DNA from 2 places in the Lactobacillus sp. VURO6/B1 (VP7) genome. Region 2 is predicted to be linked to the other one. Evidence: riboswitches for the same ligand, from Rfam matches in the RefSeq annotation. Region 2 holds a riboswitch; the other holds the start of a gene.
The links. A riboswitch is a leader RNA that binds a small molecule or an ion and turns the genes downstream of it on or off. The one in region 2 is predicted to bind FMN.
Positions count from the first base shown of each region.

Region 1: it holds a riboswitch for FMN, as region 2 does, so the genes downstream of both, ACZ2M0_RS04380 (ECF transporter S component) here and ribD (bifunctional diaminohydroxyphosphoribosylaminopyrimidine deaminase/5-amino-6-(5-phosphoribosylamino)uracil reductase RibD) in region 2, are expected to answer to the same signal.

Region 1 covers NZ_JBVOWJ010000006.1:47,974-52,669, reverse strand. Annotated here, with positions in the region: gene ACZ2M0_RS04400 (reductase) at 1-345, shown strand, start outside; gene ACZ2M0_RS04395 (segregation and condensation protein A) at 342-1,079, shown strand; gene scpB (SMC-Scp complex subunit ScpB) at 1,069-1,677, shown strand; gene ACZ2M0_RS04385 (pseudouridine synthase) at 1,677-2,396, shown strand; FMN riboswitch at 2,426-2,540, shown strand; gene ACZ2M0_RS04380 (ECF transporter S component) at 2,623-3,309, shown strand; gene ACZ2M0_RS04375 (LysM peptidoglycan-binding domain-containing protein) at 3,413-3,895, shown strand; gene cmk ((d)CMP kinase) at 3,935-4,609, shown strand; gene rpsA (30S ribosomal protein S1) at 4,682-4,696, shown strand, end outside.
Region 2 covers NZ_JBVOWJ010000003.1:93,752-111,639, forward strand. Annotated here, with positions in the region: gene croR (response regulator transcription factor CroR) at 1-438, shown strand, start outside; gene ACZ2M0_RS02680 (sensor histidine kinase) at 443-1,597, shown strand; gene ACZ2M0_RS02685 (UDP-N-acetylmuramoyl-L-alanyl-D-glutamate--2,6-diaminopimelate ligase) at 1,642-3,213, shown strand; gene ACZ2M0_RS02690 (aspartate/glutamate racemase family protein) at 3,228-3,974, shown strand; FMN riboswitch at 4,422-4,555, shown strand; gene ribD (bifunctional diaminohydroxyphosphoribosylaminopyrimidine deaminase/5-amino-6-(5-phosphoribosylamino)uracil reductase RibD) at 4,675-5,736, shown strand; gene ACZ2M0_RS02700 (riboflavin synthase) at 5,721-6,326, shown strand; gene ribA (GTP cyclohydrolase II) at 6,338-7,564, shown strand; gene ribH (6,7-dimethyl-8-ribityllumazine synthase) at 7,566-8,039, shown strand; gene ACZ2M0_RS02715 (MFS transporter) at 8,137-9,402, opposite strand; gene ACZ2M0_RS02720 (coenzyme F420-0:L-glutamate ligase) at 9,596-10,303, shown strand; gene ACZ2M0_RS02725 (HEPN domain-containing protein) at 10,346-11,695, shown strand; gene ACZ2M0_RS02730 (D-2-hydroxyacid dehydrogenase) at 11,729-12,718, shown strand; gene ACZ2M0_RS02735 (LacI family DNA-binding transcriptional regulator) at 12,809-13,795, opposite strand; gene ACZ2M0_RS02740 (ribulose-phosphate 3-epimerase) at 13,978-14,634, shown strand; gene rpiB (ribose 5-phosphate isomerase B) at 14,652-15,167, shown strand; partial or broken gene ACZ2M0_RS02750 (PTS system mannose/fructose/sorbose family transporter subunit IID) at 15,318-15,812, opposite strand; partial or broken gene ACZ2M0_RS02755 (DeoR/GlpR family DNA-binding transcription regulator) at 15,830-16,201, shown strand; gene ACZ2M0_RS02760 (DHA2 family efflux MFS transporter permease subunit) at 16,391-17,749, shown strand; gene ACZ2M0_RS02765 (TetR/AcrR family transcriptional regulator) at 17,782-17,888, shown strand, end outside.

The DNA.
Region 1 (4,696 bases), on a different contig from region 2:
AAAAATGATAAAGAAAAGGTAGCCATGGGATTGTTATCTTATTTGCCTGATTTTAAAAATCTGGCTAATCTCAAGGATGAAATTCAATTAAATAAAAGCAGTACCGAGTTTTGCTTATACCTCTATCGTTCCAAGGCTCCTAATTTTATAGGAGTGATAGGTACACAATCAAGTAAACATTTTGTAATCATTCGTTATATTTCTTTTGCTCCTGATTATCGAAAAGCAAAGTACGAAGCCAGAGCGGTTCAAGAGTTAGCACAAAATAATCCCAGCAAAGTTATTACGGCTGTTCCTGAATATATTTATTTAATTAAGTATCTAAAAAAGGATACAGAAAAATGAGTGATAACCTTACCCTTGAACTGCCTAACTTTGAAGGCCCTTTGGATCTGCTATTGCATTTAATAAAAGTGCAAAAAATTGATATTTATGATATTCCCATAGCACAAATTACCAGCCAATATCTAGCTTATTTGCATCAAATGCAAAAACTTAATTTAAAAATTGCCGGAGAATATTTTGTTATGTCAGCGATGCTTTTGCGGATCAAATCTCAATCTCTTCTTCCGCAAAATGATTTTACTGAAGAAAATGATGAACAGGAAGATCCCCGGGATGAGTTAGTGCAGCAGCTTATTACTTATTCAGTTTTTAAAAAAGTATCAGCATACTTTAAAAAGCGCAATGAAGAAGTACCGATCACTGCTGCAAAAGAAGAAAGCGCACCAGAAAGTAAAAAAATTCAGCCGTTGCCAAAAGGACAGATTACTTCAACAGAGTTAGCCAATACTTTTGTAATTGTGTTACAAAGGATGAAAATTAGACAGCCTGATATTGTTTCAGTTGAAGTTAAAGAAACTTCTGTCAAAGAAATGAGTGTCTTTTTGCAAAAAGAATTGCTGAGGCGGAAGCAAATAAGCTTTTTTGCCTGTTGTCAAAAAATGAAAAATTTATCTGACGTTATTGGTCTGTTTTTGGCACTGCTTGAACTTTGTAAAAAACAGGAAATTCGGGTAAAACAAAAGAGGATGTTTGGTGACCTGGACTTGGAAAGAGTTGGTAGTAATGATAAGTAAAATGGCGCAGTTAGAAGCGCTATTATATGTTGCCGGCGATAATGGCATTGAAAGTAGCAACTTATGCGAACTTTTGCAAGTCGGTAAACCTGCATTGCGTGAACTAAGCAAAAATTTACGGGAAAAACTACAAAAAAATCCTGATTCAGGGTTGCAAATCCAACATCTCAATGATATTTACAAACTGACCACTAGGCCAGAGGCAAGTAAAACAATCGAAAATTTTTTTCAAAAAGATTTATCAAAGAGCTTAAGTCAATCGGCATTGGAAATACTATCTATTATTGCTTATCGGCAACCAATTACACGTGTAGAAATAGATGACATCAGAGGCGTAAATTCGTCCGGGGCTCTGCAAACATTAATGTGGCGTGGATTAGTAAAGATTAATGGTAAAAAGGATGCACCAGGTCATCCTAATTTATACGTCACAAGCGAGTACTTTTTGCAGTACTTCGGGTATCACAGTCTGGCTGATTTACCCTTAATAGAAGATTTCGAAGATGATAGCATCAATAGTGAAGGTGAAATAGATTTATTTGCAGCTAAAGGTCAAGCTGATAAAAATATTGCAAAAACTCAAAAAGGAGCAAAATAATGGTTTTAGAACGGTTGCAAAAAGTAATTGCTGAGGCGGGCATTGCGTCACGACGTAAGGCAGAAAAAATGATTTCTGATGGCCGAGTCACTGTTGATGGCAATGTAGTCACTAAACTTGGTACCAAAGTGGATACCTTCAGTAACATCACGGTTGATGGTGAACCGATTGAACGAGAAAGTTTACATACCTACCTCTTTTATAAGCCTCGAGGAGTGGTCTCAACTGCAAATGATGATAAAGGCAGAAAAACAGTTGTCGATTATTTTAAAGATTTGCCTTATCGCCTATATCCAATCGGCAGACTAGACTATGATACTTCTGGCTTGCTTTTAATGACCAATGATGGTGAACTGGCCAATTTATTGATGCATCCGCGAAACAATGTAGCCAAGGTTTATGTTGCCAAGATTTCTGGCATTTTGACGCCTGATGAAATCAGTCAGCTAAAGCATGGGGTCAAAATTGATCGTCATCGATGTGCTCCTGCAAAAGTTAAGGTTATTAGGACTGATCGTAAAAAGGACAATCAGATAGTGCAGTTGACAATTCATGAAGGTCAATATCATCAAGTAAAAAGAATGTTCAAGGCAGTTCACCACCAGGTGAAAAAATTAGCACGCGAGAAATACGCTTTTCTTACACTTGATTCTCTCATTTCAGGAACGTACCGAGAATTGTCTCATGAAGAAGTTGACAGATTAAAAAACGTAGATTAGTATAGTATGTGAAATTTGATAAATAAGTTTGTTGTCTTCATGGCAGGGTGAAAGTCCCGACCGGTGGTGTAAGTCCACGACCCACGCAAGTGGTGGAATCTATTGAGATACCGATAGTTAGAGTCTAGATGAAAGAAGACAGACTAAACTAAAAGCCAAGATCTTAAGCTTACTTTTACTCGGTCTGTTGCTAGAAGCAACAGACCGAGTTTTTTTGGAGGTAAGAATTTTGCAAAAAAAAAGCAGAAATAATTTAGTTAATATTTTGGCTTATACTTTAATTGGTACAATTGCCTATGTATTAATGCTTTTGGAGATACCATTGCCAATAACTAGTTTTCTAAAATTTGACTTCTCGGATGTCGTAATTACAATTGGGACATTTTTATTCGGGCCCGGACCTGGTATCTTTATCGCTTTTGTCAGAATGCTGATCAATTTAATATACAAAGGCTTTGCTTTGCCAAGTTTAGTTGGTCAGTCTGCGGCTTTTCTGGCATCAATATCTTTTGCTTTGCCATTTTATTATTTAACAAAAAATATTAGCAAAGATGAAAAGAATTTTTCTAAAAAATATTTAAAACCAATTTTAGGTATTGTTCTCGGTATTCTAGCAATGGCTTTCGTACTATCTGTACTAAATGCATTAGTTTTGACACCATTTTATGCAGTAACTACTGTACCAAACCTGCCGGCAATACATGGATATTCTGGTTTGCTTTCTTTTACTGAAAAAGTATACTTGGGTAAACTGCTACATATTCCATCAATGAGTGCATATATTTTTGGCATCATAGTTCCGTTTAATTTGTTAAAAGGAACTATTAATGGTGTTGTAGTTTATTTACTGTTTGAAACTGTTTTAAGAACTTTTAAACCTTTTGTCAGAAAAAATTTCAATCTTAAAAACTAAATTTTAAAATATTGTAAATCGGTCTAGTAAATGACCGATTTTTTTGTCCACTTAAATGTTAAATATGCTAAAATTAAACAGGTTAGGTAAGGAGGTTTTTTAGATGAATAATAACTCAAAAGGACCATATCAGCACTATAAGCGTCCACAAAAGCCAAGAGTAGAAACTTATTCTTCTGTATCAAAAGGCTGGATTGCTTTGATAATACTGATTATAGTTGTTCTTATTAGTCTTGTGCCTGTGGTTCATCACTTGGCAGCAAACAATAACTCACATGAAAAAGTAGTTGAAGTACGTAAGACCACCAAAAAAGCACATACTAAGACAAAAGCTAAGGTTGCGCCTGTAAAAAGCAAAGAAACTAAAACTAAGGCAAATACAAAGAAAAAAACAGAATCATCTAAAAAAACTCCAAGTAAGCCTAAAAAGAAACGTGTTGTGATTAAACAATACGTCGTACAAGAAGGGGACTCGTTGACTAGTATTGCCCAGCACTTTAACATTTCAGTTAGCCGTTTGGCAGAGTTGAATCAACTTGATCCTAACAGTCAGGTGGACACAGGACAAACCTTAAGAATCAGATAATTTAGAAAGGATGGGGACTTAGGTCCCTTTTTTATTGGAATGCAAATAGCAATTGATGGTCCAGCTTCAGCTGGAAAAAGTACTGTAGCAAAAATTATTGCCCATAAGCTTAATTTTACATATATTGATACGGGCGCAATGTACCGCGCGTCGACTTGGATTGCACGAGAAAATAACGTTAATTATGGTGATGAAAAGGGCATTTTAGCTGCAATTGACCATGAACAGATTGAATTTAAGCTTGAAAATGGTCAGCAGAAAATATATGCCGGTAATAAAGATATAACTCAAGCAATACGTACTCCTGAAATTTCAGCTAATGTGTCTCAAGTTTCAGCATTAGCCGGCATCAGGGAAAAAATGGTTAGTCTCCAAAGGCAAATGGCTGGTGAAATGAATGTGGTGATGGATGGACGTGATATTGGCACTACTGTTTTACCTCACGCTGCAGTTAAAATCTTTTTGGTTGCTTCAGTTCATTCTCGCGCTGAGAGAAGAATGCTCGATTTTAAGGAAAGAGGGATTGAAACCAGTCAAACTCTTGCAGAAATTGAGCACGACATTTCAGAAAGAGATTACAAGGATTCACACCGTCAAATTTCACCTTTAAAAAAAGCGGAGGATGCAATCGAAATAGATACTACTTCTATGACTATTGACCAGGTCGTCGAGGCAATTTTATTTGAAATTAAAAAAAGTCAAAAAAAACTATAAAAAAGAATATAAAACAGTAGAAAAATATCAAACTTTCATTTAGAATTAGAGTATGATATTGGGAGGTAAATAATGTCAGAAAACAGT
Region 2 (17,888 bases):
GATATGGATAAAATTCAGGGTTTGATTACAGGTGCTGATGACTATGTATCTAAGCCATTTAATCCACTAGAGGTAATGGCTCGAGTTCGTTCGCTTTTGCGTCGCAGTCAAAAGCAAGTCAAAGATGATGAACCTGACATTCTTGAAGTTGGACCACTTATTATTAACCGTGATTCTCATGAAGTTAAAACAATTGATGGCAAAGATATTCAGTTGACTGCTTTGGAATTCGGTATTCTGTATCTTCTTGCTAGTCACCCTAACCGTGTATTCTCTGCAGATGAAATTTTTGAACGGGTTTGGCAACAAGAATCAATAGTTTCTGCTAAAACCGTCATGGTGCATGTTTCCCACTTGCGTGACAAGATTCAAACGGCCACAGGCGGCGAAGATGTTATTCAGACTGTTTGGGGTGTAGGCTATAAAGTTGAGGCTTAGCTAGATGAAAAAAGAAAGAGTCAAGCTGACAGCTGCTGAAAAAAGCGAGTTGTTTGCTGAAGGCGTTATAACGGTGATCTTGCTGTTATTGTTAAACCTATCGGTGATTATTTTAATCAACTTGACAATTTTACAAAATAAAAACCTGGTTAACGGTATTTATTTTTTAAAAAGGACCATTACTTTTGCTGGTGGACGTCACTTATGGTCTTGGCAAAATACCTTTATCATTTTTATGGGTATTGGTGATTTGATCGTGCTCTATTGGCGCTTAATTCGGCGTTATCATCAAATGCAGTTAAGACACGTTATTTCTGAATTGCATTATATTGCCAAAGGACATTTTGATCATACAATTTCTTTTAAAGTTAAAACAGACTTGCAGAAAGTAATTGATTCGATTAACTCATTAGTGGATAGTACAGTCAACGCCATTAATGAAGAAAAGGCAATCGAAAAGTCAAAAGACGAACTAATCAGTAATGTTTCTCATGATATCAGAACGCCTTTAACTTCTATTATCGGTTATTTAGGTTTACTTAAATCGGGGGTGTCGGATCCAGCAGATCAGCAAAAATATCTTAATATCGCATATATGAAGGCAGAACAAATGAAGTCATTGGCTCATGATCTGCTTGAATATACCACGTTAAAATCAACTAGTACCAAATTAAACTTGTCCCCCTTACATATCTTTTCTATGTTAGAGCAGGTGGCAGCAGGTTTTGAATTTGAGGGTCAAGAAAAAGGGATAGTATTTAATATAGAAGCAAGACCCAAAGATTTAACCATTCAAGCTGATGCAGAAAAATTGGTACGTGTATACAATAATCTCATCACTAACGCACTTAAATATGGCACAGGGGCAACACAAATTAATTTAATTGCCAATTTGGTTAACAACAATGAAGTAGAATTGCGAGTAGAAAATAATGGTGCCCAAATTCCTGAAGGGTCGCTAAAAAAAATATTTGAGCGCTTTTACAGAGTAGAAGGTTCCCGCAATACTAAAACAGGTGGTACAGGATTAGGCCTGTCAATTACCAAAAGCATTGTTGATCTTCATCACGGTAAGATTCGTTGTGAATCTGATAAAGATTGGACCCGTTTCATTATTTGTCTGCCTTTAAACCTAAAGAGTGAAAAAACTCCAGCATAGCTGTGGTATAATTTTGACTGAGATAATAAATAGAGGAGTATAGCATGAGTATTTCTTTAAATACCTGTATTTTAATTTTAAAAGAGCACCATCTGCTTAAATCGAGTGCTGTTCAGGACACCGTCCCATCAAAAATGGAATATGTATCATATGATTCACGTGATGTTCATACCAATACACTATTCTTTTGTAAAGGCGCTGGTTTTCGTCCTACATTTTTGTCAATGGCGAAAGCAAACGGTGCCAACTGTTATGTAGCAGAGCAACCATATCCAGAAGGCAAGGGAATGCATGCACTGATTGTGCGCAATGTTTCTAAGGCAATGGCTCTATTATCTGCAGCCTTTTTCCGCTTTCCTCAAGATGATTTATATTTAATTGCTATTACTGGTACTAAAGGTAAAACCACTACTGCTTATTTTCTAAAAGGAATGCTGGATCAAGTCAATGGTGGTAAAACTGCACTGATTTCTTCTGTCAACACAGTTGTGGGTCAGGGAAAAGACGATACTTTTAAATCCAGCTTAACCACTCCTGAATCACTTGATTTGTTCCGTGATATGCGAACGGCTGTGGACAATGGTATGACGCATATGGTGATGGAAGTTTCCAGTCAGGCTTATAAGAAAAACAGGGTGTTCGGACTAACTTATGACTTAGGCTTTTTCTTAAACATTTCACCTGATCATATTGGACCTAATGAGCATCCTAACTTTGCTGATTATCTGCATTGCAAACTGCAATTATTAGTTAATGCACGCAAGTGTATTATTAACGCACAGACTGACCACTTTGATGAAGTTTATGCTGCTGCTACGACTACTACCGCTCCAGACAGTATCTACTTATTTGCTGCTGAAAAATTTACTAATCCTAATTTAAAACAGACCATTGATTTTCGTTTTGCAACCGAAGAACTTGATATGGCTCAGACTAAATTCCAGGTATTATGTGTTAGTGATAAAGCTAAGCAACTTAAAATAGCCGGTGATTACCAGTTAAAGATGCTGGGTGATTTTAATGAATCAAACGGTACAGCTGCAGTAATTGGAGCCGGGCTTGCTGGAATGGATCATGATGATGCTGCTAAAGGTATTAGCCAAGTAACTGTTCCGGGACGGATGCAGACAGAGGTTACCAAAGAACATGGTGTAGTTGTAGTAGATTATGCACATAATGAAGCTTCGATGATGGCACTTATGGGTTTTATGCAACGCGAATTTAACAATCCCAAAATTATTGTGGTTGTAGGAGCGCCTGGCGATAAAGGAATTTCTCGCCGTCCTGGTTTTAGCCACAGTTTAAATGCCTATGCTGATAAAGCCTTTTTGACTACTGATGATCCGGGGTTTGAAGATCCAAAAGAAATTGCACAGGAGATTGATGCCGGTATTGATCATTCTAAAGTTGATGTGACAATAGAACTGGACCGTAAAAAGGCCATATATGATGCTATCAGTATGTCAAATAAAGGAGATATTGTTCTAATCTGTGGTAAAGGTGAGGACGGTTTTCAAAAAGTGCGCGGCGTGGATACTCCTTATCCCTCTGATATTACAGTTGCACAAGAAGCAATTGATGAACTTGAAGGACAAAAAGAGCACTTTAGAAGTTAGAAAAGCAGGTATTAATGAAACATTTTTTTAGTATTATTGGCGGTATGGGTACGATCGCAACGGAGAGCTTTGTTCGCATGATTAATCACCGCATCAAAATTACTAAAGATCAGGACTATTTAAATTATATTTTGGTTAACGATGCCCAAGTTCCTGATCGCACGGCTTATATCAAAGATCACAACCAACCCAATTTTTTCACTGCCTTACGAGAAGATGTGCTCCAACAAGCCCAGCTAAAACCGGACTTTTTTGTAATGCCGTGTAATACAGCTCATTATTGTTATGATGATCTGGTGGAGCTAACAGACATTCCTTTTTTGCATATGATGCGCATTGCCGTGCATAAATTTATAACAGATTATCCCCAAGAGAAAAAGATTGGGTTAATTGCCACCGAAGGGTCCATATATGATCATTTGTATGAAGACGAAATTAAACAAGTAGGTCGAGAAGTTGAACTGGGTGGTCCTGAGATTCAGCCAATGGTTACTGAGCTGATTTATTCCAACATTAAGGAAAAGGGCGTAGTTGATGGCGAACTTTATCACCACATATTGCGCACAATGCATGACAAATATGGCTGCAATGTCATATTACTAGGTTGCACAGAATTATCGTTAGCTCAGGAGAAGGCGCCAGATCATCCCTATAACGTTATTGATCCACAGGTTATCATGGCTGATGTAGCAATTGAATTGGAATTGAAGATACGTGCAGGAATGGATCCTAAAACAGCCATAGAGAAGTATCTGTATTAAAAAAAACGTAAGGTTTAACAGATTAAAATAGACTAGTAATCAATTTGGTTACTAGTCTATTTATTTTGCCAAAAAAAGTTGACAATGTTATCACTAAGTAATAGTGTATTATAAAAGTGATACAGTTAAAAATAGGAGGGCTAAGATGCTATATCTTTTGTATATATTTATTAGCATACTGATAATTGTCACTACTAATTTAGCAGTGACAACAATTTTGAGTATCAGAGACGCTTATTGCAATCATCTTAAAGATCATTCGTCATTTGGCACTGCCTTTAAAAAATATTTTGGTAAAAACAATAATATTCCTCTCCATTTGTCTGATTGGAAGTTTTAAGGAATAATTTATTTAAGTTTGATCTTATCGTATATATAATTTATATAAAACAAAAAATTGCTATTGCCGATATAGGATATCTATATTATACTGGAATCAGTTGAATACGGTTTCTTCGGGGCAGGGTGCAATTCCTTACCGACGGTGACAATTAATAATTGAAGTCCGTGACCCGCGTTTTGCGGTGGAACTAGTGCAAGTCTAGTACCGACAGTTAAAGTCTGGATGGGAGAAGAACAAACAAGATTAGACAGAAAACTCGCGTCGTTATTAAACTTCGCTGAAATCTTATTTGATAAATAAAAGATGAGCCTCGTTGATAAAATCAACGGGGCTTTTTAATGTTTAGGAAGTGAAATAGTGCAGGATAAAGATTATATGCAAATGGCAGTTCAAGAGGCTTTAAAAGCTCAGGGGATGACTTGGACAAATCCATTAGTTGGTGCAGTTTTGGTTAAAAATGAGCAAGTTTTAGCAACGGGCTATCACCATCAATTTGGCAAAGAACATGCGGAAATAAATACACTGTCACACTTAGCGGATCCCAAACAAGCTCAAGGGGCAACCTTGTACGTCACACTAGAGCCTTGCAGCCATTATGGCAAGCAACCTCCCTGTTGTAAAACAGTAGCCGAGGCCGGAATCAAAAAAGTTGTTATCGGTCAGGTCGATCCCCACCAAATTGTGGCAGGTAAAGGCATTAAATATCTTAAAAGTCATGGAGTTCAAACAGAAGTCATTGGTGGCACTGAAAGTTTAAATGTTGCGTATAACTTTTTTTATCAACAAGAAAGACCGTTTGTAACACTTAAATATGCAATGTCTATTGATGGCAAAATTAATGCTGCGGGCAAGAGAAGAACGCTTTTGACTGGGGATGCTGCTCAAGTGGATGTACAAAAATTGCGCTTGCAAAATCAAGCTATTTTAATTGGCGCAAACACATTACGCATCGACAATCCGCTGTTAACTGTCAGAATAAAAAACTTACCACATCCACCTATTAGGATTGTGTTAACTAAGGATGCCAATCGGTTGGATTTTACCAGTCAAATATTTAAGACCCGCGGTCAAATTTGGCTACTGAGTGAAACTAAATTAACACAAAAAGTTGGAGAAAATGTATGCTGTTATACTGCTAGCAAGTGGACACCAGCAAAAGTAGTACAGCTGCTAGCTGAACACGAAATTCAATCGCTGTTAGTTGAGGGCGGCAGCAATGTCCAGGCTCAGTTTGTAGCAGCCGGTTTGGCTGACGAAATAGTGACATATGTAGCTCCGATAGTTTTAGGAGGCACCGGTTTACCAGCCGTGTTCGGCCAAGCTTTAACAGAAAAAAAGAACTATCAACTTTTGGATGTTAAGAGATTCAATCAAGATATCAGAATTCGCGTGAGGAGAAAAGAATGTTTACAGGAATAATTCAAACAACGGGTACGATTACCCGTTTGGAAATTAGTGAGCAACATGCAAGACTGGGTATTTGCGCTCCAAAATTGGTGCAAAAAGATTTGCCTTTAGGAGCAAGTATCGCCGTTAACGGTATCTGTTTAACCATTACTGACTGGAGTGAAAAGGACTTTGCAGTTGATGTAATGCCGGAAACAATGAAAAGAACCAACCTTGGAAAATTGCAAAAAGGTAGTTTGGTTAATTTGGAACCTTCACTAACGCTAAATGGCAAACTTGATGGCCATATTGTTGCAGGACACATTGATACCACAGCTGAACTGGTAAAAAGGGATGAAAACGAAAATTCTATTGAGTTGGAATTTCAAGTACCACATAAGTATGACTCCTTTATTGTTGAAAAAGGATCAATCGCTATTGATGGCATCAGTTTAACCGTTACGATGGCAGAAAATGATCATTTTGGGGTAAGTTTAATCCCCTATACCATCCAAAATACTACTTTGGCTCACTACCAAGTAGGCGATAAAGCAAATATTGAAGTGGATATGATTGGCCGCTATGCAGTCAAGCAAATTCAGGCCTGGAAAAAAGAATTTTGATGGAGGAAAAAATGACAGAACAATTGAATGAAAAAATGCATAAAGTATTGCAGCACATGCTAAATGGTGGTTTGGTAATTGTGGCTGATTCACCGCAACGCGAATCTGAAGGGGATATGATTGGCTTAGCAGAAAAGGTTACACCACAAGCAGTTAATATGATGATTACTAAAGCTCGAGGATTATTATGCGTGCCAATGAGCAAAGCATATGCCGACCGTTTGCAGTTAAAACCAATTGAAACTGGTTCGAACGATACTTTTGGCACGGCTTTTACTCTTAGTGTTGACTCCACTGAAACTACAACGGGAATTTCAGCTTTTGATCGGGCAAAGACTATTAAAAAGTTAGCTGATCCTAATAGCCAATGGGCTGATTTTTATCATCCTGGTCATGTTTTTCCGCTGGTAGCTAAAGAAGGTGGCGTGCTGGAGCGGACTGGTCATACGGAAGCAGCCTTAGACTTGGCAAGACTAGCTGGTGTTGCTCCTGTTGGCTTTATCTGTGAGTGTATTAAAAAAGACGGTACAATGGCCAGGCGTAAGGACTTGAAAGCTTTAGCAGAAGGACTCGGCATACCTTATTTGACCATTGAGGAGTTAATTGAGTACCGTAAAAATCAGGAAAACAAAGATTTGGGGATTGAGTCTTTTACTAAGGTTGACTTTCCTACAAAATATGGTCACTTCCAACTTGAAGGGTTTAGAGATAAAAAGCATCCTGAAAAGCAACCTACTTTATTAATTAGTAAAGGTGAAATTAAAAAAGGTGAACCCCTTTTGTTGCGGCTTCACAGTGAATGTTTGACTGGGGATGTTTTTGGCTCTAAACGCTGTGATTGCGGCGCTCAACTTGCTGAAGCACTAACTAAGATTGAAGAAAATGGTTCAGGAGCGGTTTTATACTTACGTCAAGAAGGTCGGGGCATTGGCCTGGAAAACAAATTGCGTGCTTATAAGCTCCAAGATGAAGGTATGAACACAGTAGAAGCTAACCAGCATCTTGGCTTGCCAGTTGATGCACGCCGTTACAACGTCGCTGCCGAAATCTTACGACAAAAGGGTGTAAGTGAAGTTAATTTGATGACCAATAATCCTGACAAAGTGAATCAATTAGAAAACTATGGTATTAAAGTTACTAAACGTATTCCTGTTGAAGTAGGCATGACTGCAGAAAATAAAAAATATTTGGCAACTAAAAAGCATGAAATGAATCATATTTTAAATGAGGTGGATTAATATGAAAGAAATTATTGGGAATATTGCCCAAGGACAAGATAAAAAGATTGGTATTGTTGTAGCTCAGTTTAATGGTGTGGTAACTGATCGCCTGCTTTCAGGAGCAGTGGCACAATTAAAAAAATCGGGCGTGAAAGATGAAAATATTGTGATTGTGAGAGTGCCCGGTGCCTTTGAAATCGCCCGTACAGTCAACTGCTTGGCAAAAAGTGGCCAAGTTGACGGTATCATTGCATTAGGAGCAGTAATTCGGGGTGAAACAGCTCACTTTACCTACGTTTGTGAAGGCACTACTTCGCAGTTAGCCGCTGCATCAGCTAATGGAAATGTGCCAGTGATGTTCGGCGTGTTAATGACTGATACAGTTGCACAAGCAACCGATCGTGCTGGCGGCAAGTCAGGCAATAAAGGTGCAGAGTGTGCCACGGATGTCTTAGAGGTCTTAAATATAGAAGAACAGATTAAACAATTATAATTTAATTAAGTGCATTATCGCTATTGAGCGCCATTAATTACGCAAAAAGCCATCTCTAGAAATAGAGGTGGTTTTTTATGACTTCACGTCAACGCTTTTAATTAATTTGTTCTAAACGATACCGCTCCATATTATTGCCAAAAAGGCTAAAAATAAGTAAGAGTGCAATTCCTGCAGCAAGTAGAGTAAGAGCCGGTTGGTGGCAAGCATTGGCAATTGCAGATACTCCGACAGTAAAAAAGATATTCAATAAAGAACTCCCCAGCTGCAAAAAACTTGATTGCGCAGACTGGACCTCTTTACCGGTTCTTTTAATCCTAGTTTTGTTGCACCAATTAGCGATTGGTAAAGTTTCGCCATATATCAGTACAGTAATAATGGCCATAGTAACGATTGTTTGCTTTAAAAAGAAAATTCCTAAAGCCAGCGTGGTAATAAATACTAAAGTAGTAAGTAACCAAAATATATTATCAAAGTGGATAAGAATAGCACCTAAGAAAAGACCACTGACTACTGCAACTAGTAGCCAGTAAACTTGACTGTAATTAGGATCAATCGCTTTCCAGAAATAGATCAGCAACCCGTTAAATACTGTTTGGAGAGTACTGGTAAAGATGGCAATAATAATTGAGGCGCGTAAGCCTTTACTAGCAGCTATTTTGTGCCAAACTGTCATGAGGTGGGTTAAGGTTTTAAAACTATTTTGGTTTTTAGTAAAGTGACTTTGGCGTAAAGCAATAGAGAGAAAGATATTTATAAAAAAACCGTAGCTTGCTACTAAGAGAAAATACAAATAGTTGCGGGTAGTAAAAATTAAAACTGCCATCGCTGCCACACTGGCAATATTACCAATAAGTCCGGCAATGGAATTATAGTTAATAGTTCGCTCCAGTACATTTTCTGGCAGAAGAGACTTTAAATTCCCAGTGAAAGATAACCCTTCTACTAAGCTAAACATTGTTATACAAAGGTCAACCAGAATGTATAAGGGTACAAAGTATTTTTGCGGGAAAGTAAAAGGGAGTAATAAAAATAAACTCAGTAAAATATACATCCAGATAAGCATGCGTCGCTTATCAGTGTTGTCGAGCTTGGAACCAATAAATAAAACGCTCAAAATAAGTGCTAACGAACTGATACTCGAAATTAAGCCGTTAATAACGATATTATCTGAATATTCACGGATAATTAGTGAACCGCCAATTCCAACCAAGATGCTGCTAAAATTCGTCAAAAAATTGATTAGTGGTAATAATATTTGATTACGGCTGAGAAAGTTATTATTGTCCAATTTTGCCACGCTTTCGTTTGCTATAATGAGAAGCGTAACATGTAGGAATTTTGCTGGCAGCAAAAGTAACATAAACGGCCGTTTCTTTTACTTGAAACGGCCGTTTTTAATATACAAAATCTTGGATCTTAATTAAGTTTCTTAACAATTATTTGTTATAAATTATGCTACCAAATCCACAAAATACATAGTGTTGTTTAAATTTTTAGAGTATTATATAAATATTAAGAAAAAGTGATAGTTAGAGTTGTGATAAGGATAATATATGGTTACAATTACTGGTTTGCTTGGCGTACCCATAATTTCTAAAGTTTGTGACTTGCCACAAATATTAATTAAAACAATCAAAAAGGAGCATTTTCAAATTGCTGATGGCGATATTATTTGTGTAGCTTCTAAAATTTGCTCGCTAGCAGAAGGCGATGTTATAGATCTAAACCAAGTTGTGCCGACTCCTTTGGCACAAAAAATTCAGCAGCGAATTCTCAGAAAAGATGAGCATTTAATTCAAGTAATTATCGACCAAACCGGTGATCCCACTGGTAGCAAGCTGGAAATAAGTGGAAATCATATTGGTGCATGGCTGCCAAATGGACTGTTTTTAACTAGTGGCGGTGTTGACAAGGGTAAAAATAATACAGCGATAACTTTGCCCAAGAATTGTGATTTAACAGCTAAACGCATCAGCAATGCTTTTTGCCAAGAGTTAGGGGTAAAAACGAGTGTGATTATTACTGACAGTGACGGTAGGGCAGATAAAAAAGGTGCTAATCAGGTAGCAGTTGGCTTATACGGTTTAAATGGTCTGAGAACAAATAAGAAAACTGGTACTAGCGAAACACTTTGTGATTTGCTGGCAGCTTCTGCGGGTTTAGTAATGGGACAACGTGGTATTAATATACCATTAGCCTGCATTCACGGTCTTGAATATGAAAAAGCTACTGATTTTAGCATTGCAGATACCGTGAATTAAAATTTAACCTGTCCGAATCATTTTTAGAATGGAGCAAGTTTTTTGAAAAGATACAGAAATAACACGAACCTGAATGAAACAACGCGTAGTGAATTTGAATTAATGGGTGAATTTGGTGTAAATCCAGATTTTTTAGAAAGACAACTTCGTGATGGCTTTGCAATTGGGGTATTTAAATACGAAGGTGGAAAAGCGGAAGTTAAAACTACTCCAGTTCTTTATACTAAAGATGATAAAATTGCTGGCGGTTATTTACCATTAACTAATAGTATAAAACATTGTATATATGGCTTTTTAGAAGATGGCACGTTTGTCAGATTAAATACTTTTTCAAGTTCAAATCATAGGGTTACTATTTCGGGATTAGGTGCAATTAAATATGTTTCTTATGAAACTGATTTTTCCAGATTACCTTTTAATAAAGAACAAGAGCCGGAAGAATTGTGGATAACAATAAATTCTTTGAGTGAAATTGCAAGCTATATTATTCCTCAAGATTTAGAAAATACCGAAGCTTTAAGAAAACAAGACGTGAAAATATGTGAGTTAACAGATTTTGATATCTTCTTAAAACTTCTCTATTTTAAAAATAAAACACCGATGTCTTTAAGTATTAAAACCAATATTGCGTTAAAGATAAAACCCCACAAACCTTATAATGAAAAAATAATTTTAAATTTTGTCAATAAGTTCGAAAGATTTATTTCAATTATTAATGATAGCCGAATGGACATAACTTCAATTAGATTTTTTAAAGATAATAAATGTATTAAGTTACGTCTTCCATATTCTGAAGTAATGAAAGAGAATAGTTTTAAAGACTTTACAAGTTTTATCTACATACCAGGTCTTGCTTTCAAGTTTTATACAAATGAGCTTGGAAATGTATTCAAGGCAGTAAATAAAGATGATATAAATTTTAATAACTTGATTAATAATTATATTTATAATATAAATCGTGAGCTTAATATCAACAGCTCGTTGCTTGACTATGTAAATTCAATCGAATTTTATATGGCAGGAAAAAAGTTTAAAAATGGTAAAAATATAAAGTCTTTAAATAAAAAAATTAGTTTTTTCATGGAAAGTTTGCCAGAAAAACTGTACCACTTATTTTTTGAAGAAGCTAAGAGTAAAGAAAATCCGACTGAGTCTATGTTCATAAATTCGGTTGTAGATACTAGGGATTATTTAACCCATGGCGAAAAGACTAAAAGCGAATTTTTAATCACTGATTTTCAAAAGCAAGTTGACTATGTTGAATTTCTCAGAAATATTATACGAGTAAAAATTTTGTATGAGTACAATATACCTGAAGATATTATTTATCAAGAATATAGCAACAAATGGGGAGATAGATATTTTTGCAGCTTAATCAAAAGATACTTATAAAAAATTTATAAACAAGAATAGGAGAGATAAAAAGTGAAAATTATTTGTTATGGTGTAATTAAAATGGAAGAAAAAATTATTGAAAACTGGGCTCAAAAAAACCAAGTTGAAATAAAAATCGTCCACGATGACTTGTCTGCAGATAATGCTGGTTTAGCTCAAGGTTTTGACGGAGTGAGTTCTGAAGGCAACCTTCCAGTCGGCGCCAGTGTCTACGAAAAATTTAAGCAATTTGGCATTAAGCAATTATCCGTGCGGCAGGTTGGAGTTGATAACCAAGATTTAGCGGCCGCAAAAAAGAATGGTATTAAAATTACAAACGTTGCAGCGTATTCACCAAGGGCCATTGCCGAACTTGGCGTAACCGATGCAATGTATTTACTGCGTAAAATTGGGATTTATCAAGACAGAATGGATCATGGTGATTTTACTTATGATAAAAGTACAATTAGTACTGAAATTTTTAATTGCACTGTCGGTATAATTGGCGCCGGTCATATTGGTGGAGCTAGTGCACACCTATACAGCGCATTGGGTGCTAAAGTTTTGGCTTGTGATCCGGTTTATGACGCATCTCTTGAACCTTACCTCACTTATACCGACTTTGATACGATTCTTGCTGAATCCGATATTATTTCTTTACATACACCATTACTAGCAAGTACTGAAAACATGATTAACAAAACTGCCTTTGATAAAATGAAGAAAAAGCCTATTTTGATTAACGTAGCTCGTGGGGGCTTGGTTGACACACAAGCTTTAATTGCGGCCCTTAAAAATGGACAAGTTTCTGCTGCAGCTTTAGATACTCTAGCCGATGAAACAGATTTTTATGATAAAAAGAATATGCTGAATTCCCTTCCGGAAGATTATAAAGAACTAAAAGCAATGCCTCAGGTATTAATTACTCCGCATATTGCTTTCTTCACGAAATTAGCTGTTAAAAACAGTATTGAAATTGCTTTGAACGATGCTAAAACAATTATTTCCGGAGGAGAAGTAAATAGCGTAGTTAACTTATAAATAGTTAGTGAAAATATTTTGGCGTAAATGTCGTTATAACAACAAAATAAAGCAACGTCTTTAAACAAAAATAGCTAAGTTTTTACTTAGCTATTTTGTGGTTTCTCTGATTATTAATTTAGTTGGAATTAGAAATTGACTTCCTTTTTCATTTTGCTTATTGATGGCATGCATTATGCTGGTAACTGCTGTTTGAGCAATTTTTCTGGTATTTTGCTGGATGGTTGTTAACTTTGGTGTAATTATGTTAGCTGCAGGTACATCGTCGAAACCTACAACTTGAATTTGTTGTGGAACTTGGTAACCAAGATTTTTAAGATATTTGAGTAATTCCATTGCAATCCCGTCATCGACCGCAAATAAACTGTCAGTTTTGGGATTTTTTTGCAAAAATTTGGCGAATGAAGATTGACTTTGCAACTTCAGTTCGTGGCGTGACTTAACGAATTTAAGAGAATGATTTTTCAAACTTTCCTTAAAACCGTCAATTCTAGATTTAATTGAGCTACTAACCTTTTTGACTACGACCACAGGAGATTCTGCTCCTTTTTGAAACAAATAATTAGTTGCATCCAGGGCACCTTGATAGTGATTAGAAGAAATAAAAACTGTATTATGAAAATTTTCTGGTTCGCGGTCAATACAAATGTAGGGAATTTCTTTTAGAGAACTTTGAAATTTAAAACCGTGTTGATAAGACCCAGAAATCACGATAATGCCATCAACCTTTTTGTTTTCAAGCATACGTAAGTATGCTTTTTCTTTTTGTTCATTTTTATCAGTATTACAAATAATGGTGGAATAGTTTTTGGTAAACAGCAATTCTTCAATTTTTTGAACCAAATCGGCAAAAAAGGGATTTTTAATGTCTGGAACAAGGATTCCTATGGTGAATGTAATATTCGTACGCAAACTACGGGCATTGTTATCGATTTTATAGCCAGTTTGTTCAATAACATCTAAAACTTTTTGTCTGGTTTTTTCAGAGAACCTGCCATTATTATTAATTACCCGTGAAACTGTTGCAGTTGAAACATTACATAATTTTGCAATGTCTTTAATTGAATATTGCTTCATTACCTACTCCTTCATTTATTGCCTAATTATATCATTAAAATAAAAATTTAAGTTTTTTTGTGGTTAAACGATTGCTCTATTTATAACTTATTATTTAGACAAACGTTTACAAATAAAAAATTAAGTGCAATAATAGCAGTATGTTAATTTGAGTAAACGATTACTCAAAAAAGGAGGAGAAAATGTCTTTAATACTAAGCCCGTCAATGATGTGCGCAAATTTTAGTAATTTAAAACAAGAAGTTGAAAAGCTGAATAACGCTGGAGTCGATATGTATCACATGGATGTAATGGATGGTAGATATGTTCCGAATTTTGCATTGGGACCAGAAGATTATCAAACAATCCGTTCCTTGACGAAAAAGCCTATGGATGCTCATTTGATGATTGAAAATCCTCGTTCTTACATTAAATTCTTTAGTGATTTGGGAGCAGACATTATTTATTTTTGCCCAGATGCTGAAAAGCAACCTGCAAGGACGATTGATGATATTCACGCTTTGGGTAAAAAAGCTGGAATTGCAGTAAATACGGGAACGTCTTTCACTACAGTTCAAGAACTTTTACCTAACGCAGACTATGTTTTAGTAATGACTGTTCATCCAGGATTTGCTGGACAGCCATTTCAAGATTTTGTAATGCCAAAGCTGCAGCAGTTTATCGCAGCAAAAGAAAAGTATGAGTTTGTCTTAGGAATTGACGGAGCAGTTTCACGAGAAAAAATTAATCAACTGCATAGAAAAGGCGTTGATAATTTTATTCTCGGAACTTCAGCACTATTTAACAAGTCAGTTTCTTATCAGGAAACAATTGCTCAAATCAGAAAGGAAAATCAGTAAAAATGGTTGCAAAGAAAATAAAAATAGCTTTTGGATCAGATCATGTCGGTTTGGAACTGAAACCAACAATTATGGAATATGTTAAAAATTTGGGCTATGAAGTTTATGATTTTGGGACTAAGAGTAATGAGCGAACTGATTATCCTATTTACGGGCAAAAGGTTGGTAAAGCCGTGGCTAGCGGAGACTATGATCTTGGAATTGTAATTTGTGGCACTGGTGTAGGCATTTCCTTAGCAGCAAACAAGGTAAAAGGTATTCGTGCCTGCGTATGCAGTGACTGCTATTCAGCTAAGCTCTCGCGAATGCATAACAATACAAATGTATTAGCTTTCGGCTCTCGCGTAGTTGGTCCAGAGTTAGCCAAGATGATCGTCAAAAATTGGTTAGAAGCCAAATATATTGGCGGTCGTCATGAAAGAAGAGTAGAAGAATTAGCAGCAATTGAAAGTGAAGATGAACAAAAGTTTGTAGAATTGGAGTATTCCCAAGAATTTGATGGTAAAGAACAATTTGAGGATCAATCACTGTAAGGGATAGGTGAGAAAAGCAGGTTATTATTGCTCAAGGGTTGTCATCTTCATGAATACTAAAGATTATCCAGATGTTGAACTGCTACATGCAGGGGAAAATAATTATGGCTTTTTTGAAAGTCTTGCTATTTTTAATTAATTCTTCTAGCCTTAAGCAATGCCTAATGCACTTATCAAAATGCAAAAGACAATTAAGCCCAAGATGACAATTGTAAAGTTGACGTGCTTCTTTGCTATCAACCAGTAGCAACCTAAAGTTCTGGCTGCTTTTGTGAAAATTGTTAATAAACCAGATGAATACATTTCAGTGATATATTCAGAACCTACTGTAAATCCTAGTTTAGTCATTTCCCAGTGACACCATTGAGCAGGGATGTTGTAGATCAACAGGAAGACGAAGGGTGCTAAAACATTGCCTTGCATTCCAAATGTCATTGCGACTCCGGCAGCAATAACTCTTAAAATACCCCAAAATAGCGTGTCACCAATTCCAGACATTGGTCCCATCAAACTGGCTTTGACGGCACTAATTGAAGAAACATCATAATCTTCGTGTTGGGAAGCCTGCTTCTCCATTGATGCAACCAATCCTTGACAAAAGGTTCCCACATATTGAGTGATATTATAAAAAACAGTATGTCTTTTAAGAGCTTGCTGCTTTTAACGACTTAAACATTTCAACTACTAATTTAGAAACGGCAATCTATTTAAATCTACATACACAAAATAAAATTAATGTAATTGGGGGGAGTATGATTGATACATATTCTAGTAGTATGATTACTGCCAGAAATTTACGTGATCATGTTTTTGATATTTCTTTTATGTCATGTAGAGGATTTAGTCTGGAGTACGGTGTTACTGATAAGGTTGAATCCGAGTCTAGCATAAAGCATACTTTAATTGAATGCAGCAAAAAATTAGTTTTATTGATAGATAGTAATAAAATGGGTCTGATTTTTCCTTATAGAGATTGTAAATTAAGTCAGATTTCTGCAGTTGTAACAGATAAAAAGCCTGCTGGTGATTTTTAATCATTAGCAGGCTGTTTTGTTTTTACAATGGACTATCAGATTTTTCTTAAATGGATAATAGAATACCCATTTCAATTTTTAATTGATTTACTATTTATATTTTCCCAACATTTCAATATAAATTGTTGGTTGTTTATCTTTTCTACATCAATATAATTAAAACAACTTAAATTGAAAGAAGAGAAATTCATGACTGGAAAAAAAGCTAATTTAATTTTTGGAACTCTTTTGACTGGAACAATTGTTACATCGTTTCTTCAAACTTCTTTAACAACGGCCTTACCACAAATTATGCATGAGTTATCATTGACCGCACTAACTGCCCAGTGGTTAACCAGCGCTTTTAGTTTAGCTATGGCAGTAATGATTCCTATATCAGCATATTTGATTAAAAGCTTTACTACTAGGCAAATATTTTTATCGTCAATGCTATTATTTGCTTTCGGCACATTACTTTGTTGTGGGGGAAGCAATTTTCCAATTATACTAATAGGCCGTATATTTCAAGCCTTTGGTAGCGGCATTATTTTACCATTAACTCAAGTAGTAATTATGATTCTTTATCCGGTTAACAAGCAGGGAATGGTCATGGGGATATTGGGATTGGCATCAGGAGCAGCACCTGTGATAGCACCAACTTTAACAGGCATCCTTATTGAAATTTGGGGTTGGCGTAGCGTTTTCTTTATTTCAGCTGTTATATCACTTTTTATTATAATTTTAGCAATCTTTAGCGTTGAAAATGTTTCACCAGTTGCAAAAAATCAGCTAGATTACTTTTCTCTATTATTAAGTACTGGTGGCTTGAGCAGTATTTTGGTAGGGCTTAGCAATATTACTACTAGATTATTTATAAGCTTAATCTTGCTGGTTATTGGAACAGTATTAATAATTATTTTTTGTAAAAGACAGTTACAAGATAAAGAACCATTACTAAATCTAAGAATTTTTAAAAATTCTAAATTTCGTTTGGCTGTATTAATCAGTATGCTTCTTTATGCAATAATGATGGGTAGTTCAACTATTTACCCTATTTTAATTCAAACTGTAATGAAAAAATCAGCCCTTATTTCAGCATTTATAATGTTGCCCGGATCATTAGCTATGGCTCTAATTAATCCTTTTACCGGAATGTTTTATGATAGATTTGGAATAACTAAATTGGCAATTTCAGGAAGCTTGTTATTAGTAATTAGTTGTTTGGGAGTAACATTTATTAGTTCTCCAAAAGAAATAATTTTGTTAGGAGTTTTTTATCTTCTCCGTTTATTAGGGGTTGGCTGTTTGATGATGCCAATTGTAACTTGGGGAATGCAAAGTTTGCCTAAAAATGAAGCAGCAAATGGTACAGCTCTTCTAACTTGTTTAAGAACATTAAGCGGTGCTATGGGAACTTCTTTATTTATGGAAGCCATGACTAGCGCAACCCACTTTATTGATGCTAAAGTAGTGGCAAATTATATAGGAATTCAATTCACATTCAGTATAATGACATTGTTGGCTTTAGTTCAATTATTGATTAGCATATATAAAGTTAAAAAGCTTTAACAAAAAGATTTTTATATGCCATAATCATTTCTATGAATAAAAAAAGAAATCGTACCGTATCACGTAAAAAAATTCAAAATGCCGTCGTTGAACTTTTAAAGAATAGTAATTTAGAAAATTTAAAAGTCACTGAGATTTG